DNA from 2 places in the Streptomyces malaysiensis subsp. malaysiensis genome. Region 1 is predicted to be linked to the other one. Evidence: riboswitches for the same ligand, from Rfam matches in the RefSeq annotation. Region 1 holds a riboswitch; the other holds the start of a gene.
What was found. Region 1 has a riboswitch for glycine ahead of gcvP (aminomethyl-transferring glycine dehydrogenase). Riboswitches for the same ligand answer to the same signal wherever they lie in the genome.
Positions count from the first base shown of each region.

Region 2: another riboswitch for glycine. It lies ahead of gcvT (glycine cleavage system aminomethyltransferase GcvT); the one in region 1 lies ahead of gcvP (aminomethyl-transferring glycine dehydrogenase).

Region 1 covers NZ_JBEZNG010000049.1:35,505-45,619, reverse strand. The annotation lists gene AB0E24_RS44510 (DUF881 domain-containing protein) at 1-148, shown strand, start outside; gene AB0E24_RS44505 (small basic family protein) at 145-477, shown strand; gene AB0E24_RS44500 (DUF881 domain-containing protein) at 1,050-1,949, shown strand; gene AB0E24_RS44495 (FHA domain-containing protein) at 2,080-2,910, shown strand; gene ftsR (transcriptional regulator FtsR) at 2,929-3,681, shown strand; gene AB0E24_RS44485 (bifunctional nuclease family protein) at 3,734-4,207, shown strand; gene AB0E24_RS44480 (MerR family transcriptional regulator) at 4,375-5,001, shown strand; gene AB0E24_RS44475 (DNA polymerase IV) at 5,150-6,712, shown strand; gene AB0E24_RS44470 (PRC-barrel domain-containing protein) at 6,688-7,005, opposite strand; glycine riboswitch at 7,141-7,238, shown strand; glycine riboswitch at 7,240-7,364, shown strand; gene gcvP (aminomethyl-transferring glycine dehydrogenase) at 7,430-10,115, shown strand, end outside.
Region 2 covers NZ_JBEZNG010000001.1:133,402-143,516, forward strand. The annotation lists gene AB0E24_RS00580 (ABC transporter permease) at 1-514, opposite strand, end outside; gene AB0E24_RS00585 (enhanced serine sensitivity protein SseB C-terminal domain-containing protein) at 1,031-1,828, opposite strand; gene AB0E24_RS00590 (enhanced serine sensitivity protein SseB) at 1,940-2,746, opposite strand; gene AB0E24_RS00595 (AAA family ATPase) at 3,023-3,721, opposite strand; glycine riboswitch at 3,890-4,001, shown strand; gene gcvT (glycine cleavage system aminomethyltransferase GcvT) at 4,173-5,300, shown strand; gene gcvH (glycine cleavage system protein GcvH) at 5,473-5,853, shown strand; gene glyA (serine hydroxymethyltransferase) at 5,879-7,144, shown strand; gene AB0E24_RS00615 (L-serine ammonia-lyase) at 7,334-8,716, shown strand; gene AB0E24_RS00620 (carboxymuconolactone decarboxylase family protein) at 8,864-9,421, shown strand; gene AB0E24_RS00625 (RNA polymerase sigma-70 factor) at 9,418-10,115, shown strand, end outside.

The sequences.
Region 1 (10,115 bases):
TCAGCAGAACTATGACATCCGCACGAGCATCTCCGCCCAGGACTCGCTCCGGCTTCCGGCCGCGCCGAGCCTGATCGTACGTACCGCGGAACCGATAGCCGGTGGGCCCGGCAAGGGTGACGCCGACACAGGGAAGGGCACATCGTGATCGCCGTATTGGGGCTCATCGTGGGAGTCGTGGTGGGACTTGTGGTCCGACCCGTGGTGCCGACGATGGTCGAGCCCTATCTGCCGATCGCCGTCGTGGCGGCACTCGACGCGGTCTTCGGAGGCTTCCGGGCGATGCTGGACGGGATCTTCGACGACAAGGTCTTCGTCGTATCGTTCCTGTCCAATGTGGTGGTGGCCGCACTGATCGTCTTCCTCGGTGACAAGCTGGGCGTCGGTGCCCAGCTGTCGACGGGAGTCGTGGTCGTGCTCGGTATCCGGATCTTCTCCAACGCGGCCGCGATCCGCCGCCATGTGTTCCGGGCGTGAGGCCGATGACGACCGACGACACCCCTGAGAAGCCCGAGAAGCCACAGCCGGCCGAAAATCGTGAGCAGGCCGAAACGCCGCGACAGGTGGCCGAAACGCCGAGACTCGCCGAGCGGGACGCCAAGGCCGAGCGGCCCGTGAGGCCCGAGCAGCCGCCGAAGGCTGAGCAGCCCCAGCCCGAGCAGCCCGCGAAGACCGAGAAGGCCGCTGAGCGGCCGTCGCGGTCGCCCGAGCCGCCGCGACGGCCGGAGGCGCCCGAGAGGCCCGCGCGCTCCGGAGAGCCGCGCGAGCGGGCGGAGCCCCAGCGGCCGTCGGCGGCCGGACCGCCACGCCAGGGCGCTGCCTCCGAACCGCCACGGCAGGCCGCTGCCGCCGGGCCGCCGCGGCCGGGCGCCGCGCCGCCCGCCCGGAGGCCCGAGCGCCGCGACACGCCTCCCCGCCGTGACACGCCCGAGCGTCGCGACACGCCGGAGCGCCGTGACGCACCGAAGCGCCGTGACGCGCCGAAGCAGCCGGGCAGGCCCGCCGCGCCCGGGCCGGGCGGTCTCAAGGACCTCGCCCTCAGGAAGCCCCTGCCCAAGGCTGTGCTGCCCGAGGCCCTGCCGCCCCAGGCCCAGGGCCGTCCCGTCAGGCCGGGGGCGCCCACCGCGGGCGGCGGGGCCACCGGACCCGCCGACGGGTCCCGGAGCGGCCCCGGAGAGCCTGTGGGGCCCGCTCCCGGCCCCGGAGCCGGTCAGGGGCCGGAGGAGCCCCTGAGCGGCCGCCAGCGGCTGGTGAAGGGCGTATGGCCGCCGCGGCTGACCCGTGCGCAGCTGATCGTCGCCCTGCTGCTCTTCGGTCTCGGCCTGGGCCTGGCCATCCAGGTGCGCTCGACCAACGAGAACAGCGTGCTGCGCGGCGCCCGGCAGGAGGACCTGGTCCGGATCCTCGACGAGCTGGACTCCCGCACCCAGCGGCTCCAGGACGAGAAGCGCCGCCTGGAGAACCAGCGCACCGAGCTGGAGAACAGCTCGGACCAGGCCGAGGAGGCCCGCAAGCAGACGCTCCAGAAGGAGCAGCAGCTGGGCGTGCTCGCCGGTACGGTGGCAGCGCAGGGCCCCGGCATCACCATCACCATCGACGACTCCCGGGGCTCCGTGGAGTCGGACATGCTGCTCGACACGGTCCAGGAGCTGCGCGCGGCGGGCGCCGAGGCGATCCAGATCGGCACGGTGCGCGTGGTCGCCGGCACCTACTTCTCGGACAGCGGCGGCGCGATCCGGATCGATGGACGGAAAGTGACGCGACCGTATGTTGTGAAGGTGATCGGCAAGCCGGAAGATCTGGAGCCGGCGCTGAACATCCCGGGCGGCGTGGTGCAGAGCCTGGAGAAGGAGCAGGCCACTGTGTCCGTGCGGCGGGAGAAGAAGATCGTTGTGGATGCCTTGCGATCGGCGAAGCGGCCTGACTACGCTCGGTCGTCATCACGGTGAGGCGGTTCGAAATGGGGGTCTCTCGGGGAGACCATGTGGACGCGGGGGGTCGACGCACCGGAAGATCCGCGCGTGATGGAAACTGTCTGGTGGTCACGGACGTTGTGAGGATGTCCGGGCCGTCTGGTGTGTGCATCGAGGGTTTGTCCTGCCCCACGGGCGGGTCTGTTTCAGTCAAGGGGAATCGCCCGTGAAGTTGTTCGGGAAGTTGTTCGGCAAGAGTGCCCGCCAGGATGGCGGCAGCAGCACCGCTCGCCACCGCGCCTCACGAGGCGCGGAGGAGAGCGGAGGGGGCACCGGGGAGCGTCCGCTGTTCCGGGACCAGGTCGGCGGACAGGGTGCGTCTGTTGACCCCTCCGCGGCCGGGCCCATAGGTTCCGAGGAGCCATCGGCCGCTCGGAGTGGTGGAGGGTTCGGCTTGCCGGTCTGTCAGCGGTGTGGCCACCGGAACGCGGAGGCCAGCCGGTTCTGCTCCAACTGCGGTGCCCCGCTGCGCGGCGGTGCCGCGCCCTCCGAGCGTGCCTCGGAGACCACCTCCACCATTTCGATCTCGGGTCTCGAGGCGTACGACTCCGAGGTGACCGGGCAGACGCCGCTGCCGTCGCTCAGCCCGGAGGCGCAGGCCGCCGTCGAGGCGCTGCCGCTGGGATCGGCGCTGCTGGTGGTCCGCCGCGGGCCGAACTCGGGCAGCCGCTTCCTGCTGGACAGTGATGTCACCACGGCGGGCCGCCACCCGCAGAGCGACATCTTCCTGGACGATGTGACGGTCTCCCGCCGCCATGTGGAGTTCCAGCGCGGCCAGGACGGCAGCTTCACCGTCGCGGACGTCGGCAGCCTCAACGGGACGTACGTCAACCGGGAGCAGATCGACGCGTCGGTCGTCCTGGCCAGCGGCGACGAGGTGCAGATCGGTAAGTACCGGCTGGTCTTCTACCCGAGCCAGCGGGGCGTCGGCATCTGACCCGTCCAGGGGAGGTCCATGCTTCAGACACCGTCGGGCGGTGCCGATACCGGCACCGCCCCCGCGGACGGCCGGTCGATGAGCATCGGCACCGTGCTGAATCTGTTGCGGGACGAGTTCCCCGAGGTCACCATCTCCAAGATCCGCTTCTTGGAGTCGGAGGGGCTGGTGGAGCCGCGGCGCACACCGTCCGGCTATCGCAAATTCAGCCAGCGGGATGTGGAGCGGCTCGGCCATATCCTCCGGATGCAGCGTGACCACTACCTGCCGCTCAAGGTCATCCGGGAGCATCTGGACGCCCTGGAGCGCGGGGAACAGTTGCAGCTTCCTGCCGCTTCGCAGGGAGCCCGGCAGCCGGGGTCGCTCGACGGCGGCGCCGAGGCGGCTCAGGACGGCCCCACGGCCGCCCGGGTCGGCCGTGCGGAGCTGCTGGCAACGGCCGAGGTCAGCGAGGTGGAGCTGGCCGAATGGGAGTCGTACGGGCTGCTGGCGCCGAGCGCGGACGGCGGCTACGACATCGAGTCGGTGACCGTCGCCCGGCTCATCGCCGAACTCGGTCGTTTCGGCCTGGAACCACGTCATCTGCGAATCATGAAGGCTTCCGCCGAGCGCGAGGCCGGAATGGTCGAGCAGGTGGTCGCACCGTTGCGGTTGCATAGAAACCCGCAGACCAGAGCGCATGCGGAGGCCAGTGCGCGGGAGCTCGCCACGCTCTCCGTACAGCTGCACGCGGCCCTGGTGCGGTCGGCTCTGAGGGCCCAGGAGCGGTGACCGGCCGGGCCCCGACTATCCAAACCGGCCGGGCACGTCCTAGGGTTGCTGTGTGAACGAGCTCGACGTCGTGGGTGTCCGGGTGGAAATGCCCTCCAACCAACCGATCGTGCTCCTGCGTGAAGTGGGAGGCGACCGCTACCTCCCCATCTGGATCGGACCAGGTGAGGCGACCGCGATCGCCTTCGCTCAGCAGGGCATGGCTCCGGCGCGCCCGCTGACCCATGACCTTTTCAAAGACGTACTCGAAGCGGTCGGCCAGCAGCTCACGGAGGTCCGGATCACGGATCTGCGCGAGGGGGTCTTCTACGCGGAGCTGGTCTTCGCCAGCGGCGTGGAGGTCAGTGCCCGGCCGTCCGACGCCATAGCGCTCGCGCTGCGCACCGGAACGCCGATCTACGGCAGCGACGGCGTGCTGGACGACGCCGGTATCGCGATCCCGGACGAGCAGGAGGACGAGGTGGAGAAGTTCCGCGAGTTCCTCGACCAGATCTCGCCCGAGGACTTCGGAACCAGCAGCCAGTAGACGGTATGCCGGTCCTCGCTCGCGCATTCGAGTAGCCTTTCCCGGACGAGGGACACGGGAAACCACCCTTAGGGTGATTATCACTCGGCGTGCCGAGTGTGGCGATCGTTGACGCACCCCGGGTGACTGCCTACCTTCAAGATGGCAGGTCGAGGACGGAGGTCGGCGTGAGAAGCACCGGCGACGGCACGGCGGCCGGCGGTCCGTACACGCTCCAGGGGAGCGCATCGGCCGATCCGGCAGTGAAGGCTCGGGTCGCGGCACAGGCCGCACCGCCGCATGAGCCCGCCGCGGGGGGGACGGAGCGGGTCGGATACCGCGGACCCACCGCATGCGCGGCTGCGGGCATCACCTACCGCCAGCTGGACTACTGGGCCCGCACCGGGCTGGTGGAACCCAGCGTCCGGCCGGCCTACGGCTCGGGCAGCCAGCGGCTCTACAGCTTCCGGGACGTGGTCGTCCTCAAGATCGTGAAGCGGCTGCTGGACACAGGCGTGTCGCTCCAGAACATCCGGGCGGCGGTGGCGCATCTGCGCTCCAGGGAGCTCGACGACCTGGCCCAGATGACGCTCATGAGCGACGGCGCGACCGTCTACGAGTGCACCTCGCCCGATGAGGTCGTGGACCTCCTCCAGGGCGGCCAGGGCGTCTTCGGGATCGCCGTGGGCGTCGTCTGGCGGGATGTGGAGAGCGCGCTCTCCCAGCTGCACGGCGAGCGGGTGGACACCGGTGAGACGCTGATCCGGCCCAACCCCGCCGATGAGCTCGCGGCGCGCCGCAACCGGGCCGGTTGAGCAGTCCGTTCGGCCTTCCGCTTCGTCCCCTCGCCGCGCCCCTCGCGTTCTCGCCCAGCACCCCTAAGAGGCGCCGATCGGCGCCTCCGGGCCCCGTCCCCGGCCCTCGGGCCGCCCATTGTCGGTGGTGTGCGGCAGCATCGGAGATGTGAGGGGTGCGCCGACGATTCTCCATCTGGACATGGACGCCTTCTACGCCTCGGCGGAGCAGGCGGCCAAGCCCAGCCTGCGCGGTAAGCCGGTGATCGTGGGGGGCCTGGGGCCGCGTGGCGTGGTCGCCACGGCCTCCTACGAGGCCCGGGTGTTCGGGGTGCACTCGGCCATGGCGATGGCCCAGGCCCGCCGCCTGTGTCCGAACGCGGCGTTCCTCATCCCGCGCTTCTCCCTCTACCGCAAGGTGAGCGACTCGGTCATGCGCCTGCTGCACACGCTGTCGCCCCTGGTGGAGCCGCTGAGCCTGGACGAGGCGTTCGTCGATCTGGAGGCGGGCGGCACCGAGGCCACCGTGGAGGCGGCGCGCGCCGTGGGGGAGCGGCTGCGGACCGACATCAGGGCGGTCACCGGGCTGACCGGATCCGTGGGGCTCGCCGGGTCCAAGATGCTCGCCAAGATCGGCTCGGAGCAGGCCAAGCCGGACGGTCTGGTGATCATCGAGCCCGGGACGGAGCGCGATCTGCTCGGCCCCATGTCGGTCCGTACGCTCCCGGGCGTGGGTCCCGCCACGGCGGAGACGCTGCGCCGGGCCGGGATCCACACCGTGGCCGAGACCCGGGAGGCGGGCGAGGCCGAGCTGGTGCGGCTGCTGGGCCGGGCCCACGGCACCTCGCTGTTCCTGATGGCCGAGGGCCGGGACGAGCGGCCCGTCGTCGCCGAGCGGGACGCCAAGTCCATCTCGGCCGAGGACACCTTCGACGTCGACGTCACCGATCGCACCCGGGTGCAGCTGGAGATCGCGCGGCTCGCCGACCGCTGTGTGCGGCGGCTGCGCGAGGCGGGCCGCTCGGGGCGGACGGTCGTGATCAAGGTGCGGCGGTACGACTTCTCCACGCTCACCCGTTCGGAGACCCTGCGCGGGCCGACCGACGATCCGGGGGTGGTGCGGGAGGCCGCGGCGCGGCTGATCGACAGCGTGGACACCACGGCGGGTGTGCGGCTGCTGGGCGTCGGCGTCAGCGGTCTGGCGGACTACACCCAGGAGGATCTCTTCGCCCAGGCAGCCCAGGCAGCCCAGGCAGCCCAAGCCGCTCACGAGGCCCTGGAGGGCGCGGGGCACCCGCCGGGCCCCGAGAGACCGGAGGCCGTGGGAGAGCGCGCGGAAGAGGCGTCTGAGGGCGCTGGGAAGCCACGGCACTGGCTGCCGGGCACCGATGTGCGGCATACCGAGTACGGGGCGGGCTGGGTGCAGGGCAGTGGGGTGGGCCGGGTGACCGTGCGCTTCGAGGAGCCGTGGTCGCGGCCGGGGCGGGTACGGACGTTCGCCGTGGACGACCCGGCGCTTGAACCGTCCGAACCGCTGCCGTTGCTGCGGCCGGACGCGGGGCCGGGCCCGGCGCCCCAGGGGGAGGCCGCGGACCCGAGCCCGGACGGGACCGCGGATCCCGCGGAGGGCATGGGCCAAGGCCCGCGGGAGGCCGAAGGCCCGGACGGGTCGGCGGGTGCCGGTGGTGGGCCCGGTCAGGGGCCGGGTCAGCCGGTGACGTCCAGGCCGTAGTGGTGGTAGAGCTGGAGTTCCTGCTCGGGGGAGAGGTGGCGCCCGACGCCGAAGTCCGGGGCGTCCTTGATCAGCGCCCGTTCGTACGGCACCCGCAGGGTGTCGCCGACCACCTCGCTCGGTTCGAGCGGTACGAAGACGTCCCGGCTGAACAGCCCGGTGCGTACCGCCGCCCATTCGGGCTCGCCGGTCGCGTCGTCGAGATAGACCTCGTCCACGGTGCCGATCTTGGCGCCCTCGCGGTCGAATGCCTTGCGGCCGATCAGGGTCCGCGGGTCGATATCGGTCTGCACGGTCTCTCCCACAGGTGGCAAGCAGGTGGCAAGTGGCCATTGATACCTACAAAAAGCCACATCGCCGCGCTCGGCCACTCGAACACCGGCGGCCGTCCCCCGCGGCAGAACCGCTGATACGCTGACTGTGACTGTGAACCCCGTGCGGGAGAGTCCTCCGCCGACGCTGTCGGAGGCGCCGAAGGAGCAAACCCTCCCCGGAATCTCTCAGGCACACGTACCGTGCGGGTGAGGTCACTCTGGAAAGCAGGGTGGGCCACGGGCGAGCAGAGCTCCGGGACCCCTCCTCACCGACGGTGAAAACCGGTCAGGCGGTATGTGGGCCGGTGAAGCTCTCAGGTTGAGATGACAGAGGGGGAGGCCGTCCGGGCACCCGCGCCGTGGTGCCCCTCGTCGGTCGTTACAGACCAGGAGGCCCCCGCAGATGACCGCCCATCGCATCGCACTCTCCGACTTGGAACGCGGTACTCCGTTCGAGCAGCGCCATATCGGCCCGGACGGCGAGGCTCAGGCCAAGATGCTTGCCCAGGTCGGCTTCGGCTCGCTGGACGAGCTCACCGAGGCCGCCGTACCGGACGTCATCAAGAGCACCGAGGCGCTGAACGCCCTGCCTCCGGCCCGCAGCGAACCGGAGGTCCTCGCCGAGCTGCGCGGACTCGCCGACCGCAACCAGGTGCTGCCGTCGATGATCGGCCTCGGCTACTACGGCACCCACACCCCGCCGGTGATCCTGCGCAATGTGCTGGAGAACCCCGCCTGGTACACCGCCTACACGCCCTACCAGCCGGAGATCTCCCAGGGCCGGCTCGAGGCGCTGCTCAACTTCCAAACCGTCGTCGCCGATCTGACCGGGCTGCCCACGGCCGGTTCCTCGCTGCTGGACGAGGCCACCGCGGCCGCCGAGGCGATGGCACTGTCGCGGCGTGTCGGCAAGGTCAAGGAGGGTGTCTTCCTGGTCGACGCCGACTGTCTGCCGCAGACCGTCGCGGTCATCAGGACCCGCGCCGAGCCGACCGGTGTCGAGGTCGTCGTCGCCGACTTGGCCGAGGGCATTCCGGAGGAGATCGCCGAGCGCGGGATCTTCGGTGTGCTGGTGCAGTACCCGGGCGCCTCCGGCGCGGTGCGCGATCCGCGCCCGGTCATCGAGCGCGCCCATGAGCTCGGCGCCGTCGTCACCGTCGCCGCCGATCTGCTCGCGCTCACCCTGCTCGCCTCGCCCGGTGAGCTGGGCGCGGACATCGCGGTGGGCAGCAGCCAGCGGTTCGGCGTCCCGATGGGCTTCGGCGGACCGCACGCCGGTTTCATGTCGGTGCGCGACGCCTACGCGCGCAACCTGCCCGGCCGGCTGGTCGGGGTCTCCGTGGACGCCGACGGCGACAAGGCGTACCGGCTGGCGTTGCAGACCCGTGAGCAGCACATCCGCCGGGAGAAGGCCACCAGCAACATCTGCACCGCTCAGGTGCTGCTGGCCGTGATGGCCGGGATGTACGCCGTCTACCACGGCCCGGACGGGCTCGCGGGGATCGCCCGCCGCACCCACCGCTACGCCTCCGTGCTCGCCGAGGGGCTGCGGGCCGGCGGTGTCGAGGTGGTGCACGGCGCGTTCTTCGACACCCTCACCGCGCGGGTGCCGGGCCGGGCCGCCGAGGTCGTGGCCGCGGCCCGCGAGGCCGGGGTCAACCTTCGGCACACCGACGCCGACCATGTGGGCATCGCCTGCGACGAGACCACCGGCCGTGCGCAGCTGGCCGCCGTATGGTCCGCCTTCGGGGTGGACGGCGGGAACGGCGACGCGGCCGGGATCCCCGGCATCGACGAGCTGGACGCCTCGGCGCCGGACGCGCTGCCCGCGGACCTGCTGCGCCACGACGGCTATCTGGCCCACCCGGTCTTCCACCAGCACCGCTCCGAGACCGCGATGCTGCGCTATCTGCGCCGCCTGGCGGACCGGGACTACGCCCTGGACCGGGGCATGATCCCGCTCGGCTCCTGCACCATGAAGCTCAACGCGACCACCGAGATGGAGCCGGTCACCTGGCCGGAGTTCGGCGCGCTGCACCCCTTCGCACCGGCCGAGCAGGCCCAGGGCTATCTGACCCTGATCCGTGAGCTGGAGGAGCGGCTGGCCGAGGTCACCGGCTATGACAAGGTCTCGCTCCAGCCGAACGCCGGCTCCCAGGGCGAACTCGCCGGTCTGCTGGCGGTGCGCGCCTACCACCGGGCCAACGGGGACACCCGACGCACCGTCTGCCTGATCCCGTCCTCCGCGCACGGCACCAACGCCGCCAGCGCCGTGATGGCCGGGATGAAGGTCGTCGTGGTCAAGACCGGTGAGGACGGCGAGATCGACACCGGCGATCTGCGCGCCAAGATCGAGAAGCATGGTGCGGAACTGGCCGTGCTGATGGTCACCTACCCCTCCACCCACGGTGTGTTCGAGGAGCACATCACCGAGATCTGCGCGGCCGTGCACGACGCGGGCGGCCAGGTCTACGTGGACGGCGCCAATCTCAACGCGCTGGTCGGGCTCGCCGAACCCGGCCGGTTCGGCGGCGATGTCTCGCATCTGAACCTGCACAAGACCTTCTGCATCCCGCACGGCGGTGGCGGCCCCGGCGTCGGCCCGGTCGCGGTGCGCGAGCATCTGGCGCCCTTCCTCCCCAACCATCCGCTCCAGCCCGCCGCGGGCCCGGCCACCGGCGTCGGGCCGGTCTCGGCCGCCCCCTGGGGCTCCGCGGGGATCCTGCCGATCTCCTGGGCGTACATCCGGCTGATGGGCGCCGAGGGGCTGCGCCGCGCGACCCAGGTCGCGGTGCTCGGCGCCAATTACATCGCCAAGCGTCTCGAACCGCACTACCCCGTGCTCTACACCGGCCCCGGCGGGCTGGTGGCCCATGAGTGCATCGTGGATCTGCGGCCGCTGACGAAGGCCACCGGGGTGAGCGTCGACGATGTGGCCAAGCGCCTGATCGACTACGGCTTCCACGCGCCGACGATGTCGTTCCCGGTCGCCGGGACGTTGATGATCGAGCCGACCGAGAGCGAGGACCTGGCGGAGCTGGACCGGTTCTGCCAGGCGATGATCGCCATCCGGGCCGAGATCGAGAAGG
Region 2 (10,115 bases), on a different contig from region 1:
GCAGCTGCGGGAAGGCCAGCAGCATGTCCATCACCCGGCTGATCACCGAGTCCACCCAGCCGCCGAAGTACCCGGCGATGATGCCGAAGATGGTGCCGAGGAACACCGCGACCACCGCCGCGAGGAAGGCCACCAGCAGCGAGATCCGGGCGCCGTAGACGACGCGGCTGAAGACGTCGCGGCCGTTGGACGGCTCCACGCCGAAGAGGAAGTCCGAGCTCATACCGCCCAGGGACCCCTTCGGGGTGCCGAACAGCGGGTCGATCTCCTCCTGGTGGAACTCATTGGGCGGATGCCCGAGCAGACCCACGATCAGCGGGGCGAAGATCGCCACCAGAACCAGGAACACGACAACGATGCCACCCGCCAGGGCGAGCTTGTCCCGCTTCAGGCGTGACCAGGCGATCTGCCGCAGCGATCTGCCTTCTACGGACGCTTTGACCACATCCGCCGCTACATCGGCAGTCGCGACCGGATCGCTGTCCGTGCTCGTGCCGTGCAATGGTGCCGTCATCGTGGTGGAGACCCCTCTCGACCGGTGGTGACCGGCCCACGACTCGCCGCTGTGGCGGCTTTGTTCACAACCTGGGTGAAAGTCGCGTTCTGGTACGGAACCTTTCTGGAAGGGGTCGTACGCAGGAACCGCACCCCTTGGAGCGGGAGTCTTCAACGCGTTTGTGATCACCCGCCAGTACTCCCGGGCAATGGATGCCTAACCGTGATGTGAGGAGTACCCCTCCGCTATACGGACGGTCGCGACACGAGAACGCAGCAGTAACATCCTGCCCGCTATGGGGTATTCGGCCCCATAGGACCGGAAGGCCGGACGGGCAATCCCGTCAATCGGTGCGCGGAGCGGTGCACGGGACTCGGATCGGTGCGCGAGGCGATCAGTGGGCGAGACGCGGTACGCGAGATTCAGCACGCGGGACGGCAAACGGTACGCGGGCGCGGCTCAGCGCGCGAGGCGGGGATCGGCGCGCGAGGCAGGGATCGGCGCGCGAGGCGGGATCAGTACGCGAGGCGGCGATCAGTACGCCGGGCGCGGCGGCGGATAGCCGTAGCCGTAGGACGGCGGCGCGGCGGGCGCGGTGCCATAGGCATCGCGGTCGAAGAAGGGGCGGGCATTGGCCCGCATCCACATGGCGACGGGGTCGTACTCGTCGGAGAGCGCGACCGTGGAGACCGGCAGCCCGTCCGGCACGGCGGTGATCGACTGCTCCATCATCACCCGCACCGACTGCACCGCCGCCGCCCCGGTGTCGTACAGATCCAGGCCGATCGCCAGATACGGGGCGCCCAGCGCGGGCTGCACCCAGGCGCGGCGCAGCGACCGCACCGCGGCGGTGCGATGCGCGTTCTGCCCCAACAGCGCGTAGAACTGGGGCAGGTCGATGCTGGGGTCGCTCAGCCGCAGCGGCCCGGCGGGCAGCCGGTCGAGACCGCCCGCGATCCGGCGCAGATCCGGCCAGGGGATGCCCACTCCGCCGCCGGGGGCGTGCGGATTGAGCCAGAGGCCATAGCGATCGCGGTAGAGGGAGTCGGCGATGAGGCGCCCGTCGACCACCTCATGCGCACGGTTCCAGCCACTGGCGGCCAGCTCCTGGGCGGAGGTCACGCACGGGGCGTAACCGAGGCCGTCCACATCCATGTTCCCGTACTGGGCATCGGGCGAGCCGGGCGCACCGTGCCACAGCAACATCCAGACCTGGCCCTCGCCGATGGCGCGGAGCAGCGCCTCATAGGCGTCGTACCGGCCGGGAGCGACCTGCTGCAACGCTCGCTCGACCTGGCCGGCCACCGCCCCCCAATCCGCGCCCGCGCTCACCTGGGTCCGCCCCTTCTCTCGGCCTTGCCCGCACCTCCCCGGGGCGCGTGCCCGCGCCCCGCCTGGTCATCAAACCAGCTTACGGGCCCCGGCAGCGGACCCTGGGGCGCGTCAGAGGTCACGGTCGTAGAACGGCCGTACGCGCGACACCATCCAGTCGGCCACCGGATCCCCCTGCGCCACGTCCAGCAGCACCAGCTGAACCTTCCACGGCACCGGCACCGAGCCGAGGGCCCGGCCCAGCGCGTCCACCGCGAGCGCCTGCCCCTCCGGGCCCGGGGCGTCGACCTGCACCCCGACGAAGAGCGCCGGCTCGCCGCCCTCGACGCTGGCCAGGGCGCGCCGGGCGGTCCGCACCCCGGTGTCCTTGGCGAACTCGATCCCGGCGGCGGCCAGGAAGTCCACCGGCTCGTCCTGCCAGTCCGGTTCGAAGAGCCGCACCCGGCCACCGGGCGCCAGGCCGTCGAGCTCGGTGCGCCCGGCGCGGCACAGCTCCCGGACCGCGGGCGGCGGCAGCGGTACGACCACCGCGCCCCCGGGGTTCACCGCGATGCCGAGCTGGGGCGGCAGCCCGCGGGCGAACTCCACGGCCGGGGCGACGGTGAAGGACATATGGGAGCCGACGAGCTGGAGGAACTGCTGCTCGGAGCTGAACACCGGGACATACGCGCCGCCCTCGATCTCCATCGTGGGCAGATCGAGGCTCGGGCTGTCCGGGCCCCCGCCGTTGGGCAGCGGCACCCAGATATGGCTGCGGGAGAGCGTCTCGACGATGCGCGCCCCGGCTCCGGGGACGTCGATCGAGGCGGCCATCACCTCTTCGAGCTCATTGCCGGGAAACGCCGGATGCGCGGCATACGCACCGCCGGGGAATCCTCCGTGATCCGGGGCCATACCGTACTGCTCCGGGAAGCTCATCTTCGTCCAACCGCCATCTCGTCCGACCTGCCCAAAGCACCCTAACGGCTGGATGGCCCAGGGCCAGCGGGGCGACGGCATCTCCACAGCACTTCCCCACCTCGCCCGGCCGGGCCGCCGTGACGGCGAGTGACGCCCCGTGGCCGATTTCCGGCCACGGGGCGTCTGACGCTCCCTCACCTCACCGGGGAGCCGCCCGGCGAGCCGCCCGGGGTCCGCTCGGGCTCCCCCGGGGTCCGCCTGGGAGACCGGCCCCACTCGCCCCGGGGCCGGGGCTCATTCGAAGGAGATGCAGCGCAGCGCGCTCGCGGTCGACCGGTCCAGCAGCACCGCGGAGGCGCACCCCTCCGGCGGCCGCCCCTCCTCGATCCCGGTGATCAGCCCCCGCATGGCGCGCAGATGGCGGCCGAAGGCATAGCCGGAGACCCCGCGGCCGCGGGCGGCCTGGCCCTCCAGGGCCACCGCGCCGTCCACGTCCAGCAGCACCATATGGAGGCTGCGGCCCCGGCGCCGTACGTCCCGGGCCAGCCAGCGGCGGACCCATGGCAGCGCACCGCAGTCGTGGACCACGACGCTCACGTTCGAGCGCAGCGCCCGGCGCAGCCCGGCGTAGTGGGTGTACCGGACCAGCGGGCGGTAGAGCGCGTACGGCAGCCAGCCGGGCAGCCGGCGCTCCCACGCCTCGCGGGTGTTCTGCGAGTCCACCCTGATGACGACCGAGCCCGTCTCGTCCAGGAGCGGCACGGTCCGGTTGATCAGCGTGCTCTTGCCACTGCCCGGCAGCCCGGAGGCGACCAGCACGTCCCCCGCCGGAAAGCGGAGCTCCCGCGTGCCCGCGCCGCCGTCCCGCGCCTCGTCGCGCAGATCGTGCACCGGGGCTCTTCGGCCGGGGCGCGCCGTCGACCCGGAGGGGGTGCGGCCACGCCGCGCCGGCAGGAGCCTCCGTGTTGTCGCGTGCGTTTCCTGCCCATGCACCGTGATCGTCCTCCCAGGTCGGTCAACGCTGCTCGTACCCGCAGAGTGTCAAGAAAAGGTAATGTCCATCAAGGCTGCCTCCGCCGGGCGCCCTCAGCCCGCTCGGTTCGGGGCTTCCCTTCTCGGCCATACATGCGATGATGTGGCCGCAACTCCATACCGGCCGTTTGAATCCGCGCGGGAGAGTCCTTGGTCACCGGCATCCATGCCGGGCGTCCAGGGCGCCGAAGGAGCAAGCCCTCCCTTGAATCTCTCAGGCCCCTGATACCGCGCGGACGAGGCAGATCTGAAAAGCGGGCCGCGCGGGCGCGGCTCCACCCAAGGTGCAAGCCGGGCCCCTTACGGGCGTCACGGCGAACCTCTCAGGTTCCGATGACAGATGGGGAGGACGCACGCGTCCTTGCCGTCCGTCCACGCCGTAGCGCGACCCCGACCTTCTGGAGCCTGAATCGTGACCGACGCCCCGCCCACCCCACGCCGCACCGCGCTGGACGCGCGGCACCGTGCGCTCGGCGCCACCATGACCGACTTCGCCGGCTGGGAGATGCCGCTGCGCTACGGCAGTGAGCGCGATGAGCACACCGCGGTGCGCACCCGCGCCGGGCTCTTCGACCTCTCCCACATGGGTGAGATCTCTCTCATCGGCCCGCAGGCCGGGCAGGCCCTGGACCACGCGCTGGTGGGCCGGCTGTCCGCGCTCGCCGTCGGCCGGGCCCGCTACACCATGATCTGCGACACCGAGGGCGGCATCCTGGACGACCTGATCGTCTACCGCCTCGGCGACGAGGAGTTCCTGGTGGTGGCCAACGCCGCCAACGCCCAGGTGGTGCTGGACGCGCTGACCGAGCGGGCGAGCGGCTTCGAGACGGCCGTGAGGGACGACCGCGACGCGTATGCGCTGATCGCCGTCCAGGGGCCCGAGTCCCCGGGGATCCTGAAGCGCCTGACCGACGCCGACCTGGACGGGCTGAAGTACTACGCCGGGCTGCCCGGCACCGTCGCGGGCGTCCCCGCCATGATCGCCCGCACCGGCTACACGGGCGAGGACGGCTTCGAGCTGTTCCTGGCGCCGGACGACGCCGAGCGGGTCTGGGACGCACTGACCGAGGCCGGGGCGCCGGTGGGCCTGGTGCCCTGCGGGCTGTCCTGCCGGGACACCCTGCGGCTGGAGGCGGGCATGCCGCTGTACGGGCATGAGCTGACCAGCGACACCACCCCCTTCGACGCGGGGCTCGGCCGGGTGGTGAAGCTGGACAAGCCGGGCGACTTCGTCGGCCGCCAGGCCCTGGAGGCCGCGTCCCGCCAGGCGGACACCGTCAGCCCGCGCACCCTGGTCGGCCTGATCGCCGAGGGCCGCCGGGTGCCGCGCGCCGGATACGCGGTGGTGGCCGCCGACGGCTCACGGATCGGCCAGGTCACCTCGGGCGCGCCCTCGCCGACGCTGGGCAAGCCGATCGCGATGGCGTATGTGGACGTGGAGTACGCCAAGCCCGGCACCGAGGGGGTCTCGGTGGACATCCGGGGCACCCGGGAGCCGTACGAGGTCGTGGCGCTCCCCTTCTACCGGCGCGAGCGCTGAGCGGGCCCCGGCCCGTGTCCTCTCGGCGTCCTCCGGCCCACCGCGTCCCATCGACGTCTTCCGGCCCGCCGCGTCCCCTCGGCGCCGTGACCCCATCGGTGTCCCCGGCGTCTCGTCCCACCAGCTAAGACCCGTTTCCCAAACACTCCCCCGTATCCAGGAGAATCGGACCATGAGCAACCCCCAGCAGCTGCGCTACAGCAAGGAGCACGAGTGGCTGTCGGCCGCCGACGAGGACGGCGTGTCGACGATCGGCATCACCGAATTCGCGGCCAACGCGCTCGGCGATGTCGTCTATGTCCAGCTCCCGGACGTCGGCTCTGCCGTCACCGCCGGTGAAACCTGCGGAGAGCTGGAGTCCACCAAGTCGGTCAGCGACCTGTACGCGCCCGTCTCCGGTGAGGTCACCGAGATCAACGAGGACGTGGTGAACGATCCGGCGCTGGTGAATTCCGCCCCCTTCGAGGGCGGCTGGCTGTTCAAGGTGCGGGTGGCGAACGAGCCGGAGGAGCTGCTCTCCGCCGACGAGTACACCGCCTTCGCCGAAAACTGACCCTCCTCTTTCGATCGGGACCTCGATGTCGCTTCTCAACAGCTCCCTGCACGAGCTCGACCCGGACGTCGCCGCTGCTGTCGACGCCGAACTCCACCGCCAGCAGTCCACCCTGGAGATGATCGCCTCGGAGAACTTCGCTCCGGCGGCGGTGATGGAGGCCCAGGGCTCGGTCCTGACCAACAAGTACGCCGAGGGCTACCCCGGCCGCCGCTACTACGGCGGCTGTGAGCATGTCGATGTGGTCGAGCAGATCGCCATCGACCGGGTCAAGGAGCTCTTCGGCGCCGAGGCGGCGAACGTCCAGCCGCATTCGGGCGCACAGGCCAACGCGGCCGCGATGTTCGCCCTGCTCTCCCCCGGCGACACCATCCTGGGGCTGAACCTGGCGCACGGCGGCCATTTGACCCATGGCATGAAGATCAACTTCTCCGGCAAGCTCTACAACGTGGTGCCCTACCACGTGGACGCCGAGACCGGTCTGGTCGACATGGACGAGGTCGAGCGGCTGGCCAAGGAGCACCGCCCCAAGCTGGTGATCGCGGGCTGGTCGGCCTACCCCCGCCAGCTGGACTTCGCGGCCTTCCGCCGGATCGCGGACGAGGTCGGCGCGTATCTGATGGTCGACATGGCCCACTTCGCGGGTCTGGTGGCGGCCGGGCTGCACCCCTCGCCCGTACCGCACGCCCATGTGGTGACCACCACCACGCACAAGACCCTGGGCGGTCCGCGCGGTGGCGTGATCCTCTCCACCGCCGAGCTGGCCAAGAAGATCAACTCGGCGGTCTTCCCCGGTCAGCAGGGCGGCCCGCTGGAGCATGTGATCGCGGCGAAGGCGGTGTCCTTCAAGGTCGCGGCGAGCTCGGCCTTCAAGGAGCGTCAGGAGCGCACCCTGGAGGGCGCGAAGATCCTCGCCGAGCGCCTGACCCAGCCGGATGTGCGCGAGGCGGGCGTCGCCGTGCTCTCCGGCGGCACCGACGTCCATCTGGTCCTGGTCGATCTGCGCGACTCCGAGCTGGACGGGCGGCAGGCCGAGGACCGGCTCCACGAGGTCGGCATCACGGTCAACCGCAACGCGATCCCGAACGATCCGCGGCCCCCGATGGTCACCTCGGGTCTGCGGATCGGCACCCCGGCGCTGGCCACGCGCGGCTTCACCGCGGACGACTTCCGCGAGGTCGCCGACGTGATCGCGCAGACGCTCAAGCCGTCCCACGACGCGGAGGCGCTGAAGGCCCGGGTCACCGCCCTGGCCGACAAGCACCCGCTGTACGCGCACCTGTCCAAGTAACCCGGAGTAACCCCCGACGTGACCCGGACACGGGGGGCGCGCCCGCGCCGGCGCGCCCCCGCCGCACCAGCCCGACACGGCGCATAGGCACGGCGCATACGCACGGCCCGCACGCACGGCCCGCACGCACGGCCCGCACGCTTCCCGGCGGGCACACGCTTCCCCGGCGTGCAGATGAAGGAGTCCCCAGTGGCCATTTCCGTATTCGACCTCTTCTCGATCGGCATCGGCCCGTCCAGTTCGCACACCGTCGGCCCGATGCGGGCCTCGCGGATGTTCGTCCGCCGGCTGAAGAACGAGGGCCTGCTGGCCCACACCACCTCCGTCCGTGCCGAACTCTTCGGCTCGCTGGGCGCCACCGGCCATGGCCATGGCACCCCGAAGGCCGTGCTGCTGGGCCTGGAGGGCCACTCCCCGCGCACCGTCGACGTCGAGACCGCCGACGACGAGGTGGAGCGCATCCGCTCCACCAAGCGACTGCGGCTGCTCGGCGCCGAGATCGGCCCCGGCCAGGAGATCGACTTCGATCCGTCGGCCCAGCTGATCCTGCACCGCCGCCGCTCCCTGCCGTACCACGCCAACGGCATGACGCTGTGCGCGTACGACGCCGAGGGCCATCCGCTGCTGGAGAAGACGTACTACTCGGTCGGCGGCGGCTTCGTGGTGGACGAGGACGCGGTCGGCGAGGACCGCATCAAACTCGACGACACCGTCCTCACCCACCCCTTCCGCACCGGCGACGAGCTGCTGCGGCTCTCCCAGGAGACGGGGCTGTCCATCTCCGCCCTGATGCTGGAGAACGAGAAGGCGTGGCGCACGGAGCAGGAGATCCGCGCGGGCCTGCTGGAGATCTGGCACGTCATGGAGAAGTGCGTGGCCCGCGGCATGTCCCGGGAGGGCATCCTGCCCGGCGGCCTCAAGGTCCGCCGCCGCGCCGCCACCGCCGCCCGCGCCCTGCGCTCCGAGGGCGACCCGGCCCCCCGCGCCATGGAGTGGGTGACCCTCTACGCCATGGCGGTCAACGAGGAGAACGCGGCCGGCGGCCGGGTGGTCACCGCCCCCACCAACGGCGCGGCGGGCATCATCCCCGCCGTCCTGCACTACTACACCCGCTTCGTCCCCGGCGCCGACGAGGACGGCGTCATCCGCTTCCTCCTCGCCGCGGGCGCCATCGGCATGCTCTTCAAGGAGAACGCCTCGATCTCCGGCGCCGAGGTCGGCTGCCAGGGCGAGGTCGGCTCCGCCTGCTCCATGGCCGCCGGCGGCCTGGCCGAGGTCCTCGGCGGCTCCCCGGAACAGGTCGAGAACGCCGCCGAGATCGGTATGGAACACAACCTCGGCCTCACCTGCGACCCGGTCGGCGGCCTGGTCCAGATCCCCTGCATCGAGCGCAACGGCATGGCCGGGGTCAAGGCCGTCACCGCCGCCCGTATGTCCCTCCGCGGCGACGGGCGCCACCATGTCTCCCTCGACAAGGTCATCAAGACGATGAAGCAGACGGGCGCCGATATGAAGGTCAAATACAAGGAGACGGCCCGGGGCGGGCTCGCGGTGAACGTCATCGAGTGCTGAAACACCCCGTCGAGCGCTGAGGGCAACCGGCTCCGGCCGGGTCCGTCGCGACGGAGCGGCCCGCCGGATGTCACACTCCGGCGGGCTGTTCTGTCGCACCTGCGGAAGCCATTGCCACCACAGGCGCGACACGAGGAGAGACCCGCCATGGCCCGTATCCCGCTCACCCCGCCCAGCACTCTGCTCAACCGCCTGGGCGCCTGGTACTCCCGGCGCACCTACGGCAAGGTGCTCGACCCCGGTCTGGCCGTCGGCCACAATCCGCGGGTGCTGCTCACCTACGTGCGCACCGAACGCGGTGCCGCCAAGTGGAACCGCCTCGACCCGGGCCTCAAGCACCTCGCGGTCATGGCCGCGGCGGCCAGGATCAACTGCTCGTGGTGCATGGACTTCGGCCACTGGGAGGCCGACGCCCTCGGGCTCCCGATGGACAAGATCTCCAGGGTCCCGCGGTGGCGCGACCACCGGGACGCCTTCACCGATCTTGAGCTGCTCGTCCTGGACTACGCCGAAGCGATGACCGAGACCGAGCCCCGGGTCACCGACGAGCTCGCGGCGGCCCTGATCGAGCGGCTCGGTGAGGCGGCCTTCGTGGAACTCACCGCCATGGTCGGCCTGGAGAACTACCGCTCACGCGTCAACAGCGCCTTCGGCCTGACCAGCCAAGGCTTTTCCGACAGCTGCGCGGTACCGTCGCGGGCGTGATCGACGCGACCGGCTTCGAAGAACACCGGCGGATGCTGTTCGGCATCGCCTACCGCATGCTGGGTTCCGTCACCGATGCCGAGGACGTGGTGCAGGACGCCTGGCTGCGTTGCAGTCAGGTGTCCACGCCGGTGGACAACCCGGCCGGCTATCTGGCCCGTACGGTCACCAACCTCGCCCTCAACCGGCTCACCTCGGCCACCGCCACCCGCGAGCGATACGTCGGGCCCTGGCTGCCCGAGCCGCTGGTCACCCGGCCGGACATCGGCGAGGAGGTGGAGCTGGCCGAGTCGGTCTCGCTCGCCCTGCTCGTCGTGCTCGAAAGCCTCTCCCCGCTGGAGCGAGCGGTCTTCGTGCTCAAGGAGGTCTTCGGCTTCTCCTTCCGGGAGATCGCCGGAATGCTGGAGCGCGGCGAGGCGGCGGTACGGCAGGTGGGCCGCCGGGCCAGGGCACATGTCCAGGCCCGCCGGCCGCGTTACGACGCCCCCGCCGAGGTGCGGCGACGGGTCACCGATGAGTTCCTGGCCGCCTGTCTCGGCGGCGACCTCAACCGGATGATGGAGCTGCTCGCCCCCGATGTGACGGCGTGGAGCGATGGCGGCGGCAAGGTGAAGGCCGCCATCCGCCCACAGCACGGCGCGCAAAAGGTCGCCCGTTTCCTCGCCGCCGTCCTGGCCCAGCCGATGGACGACCC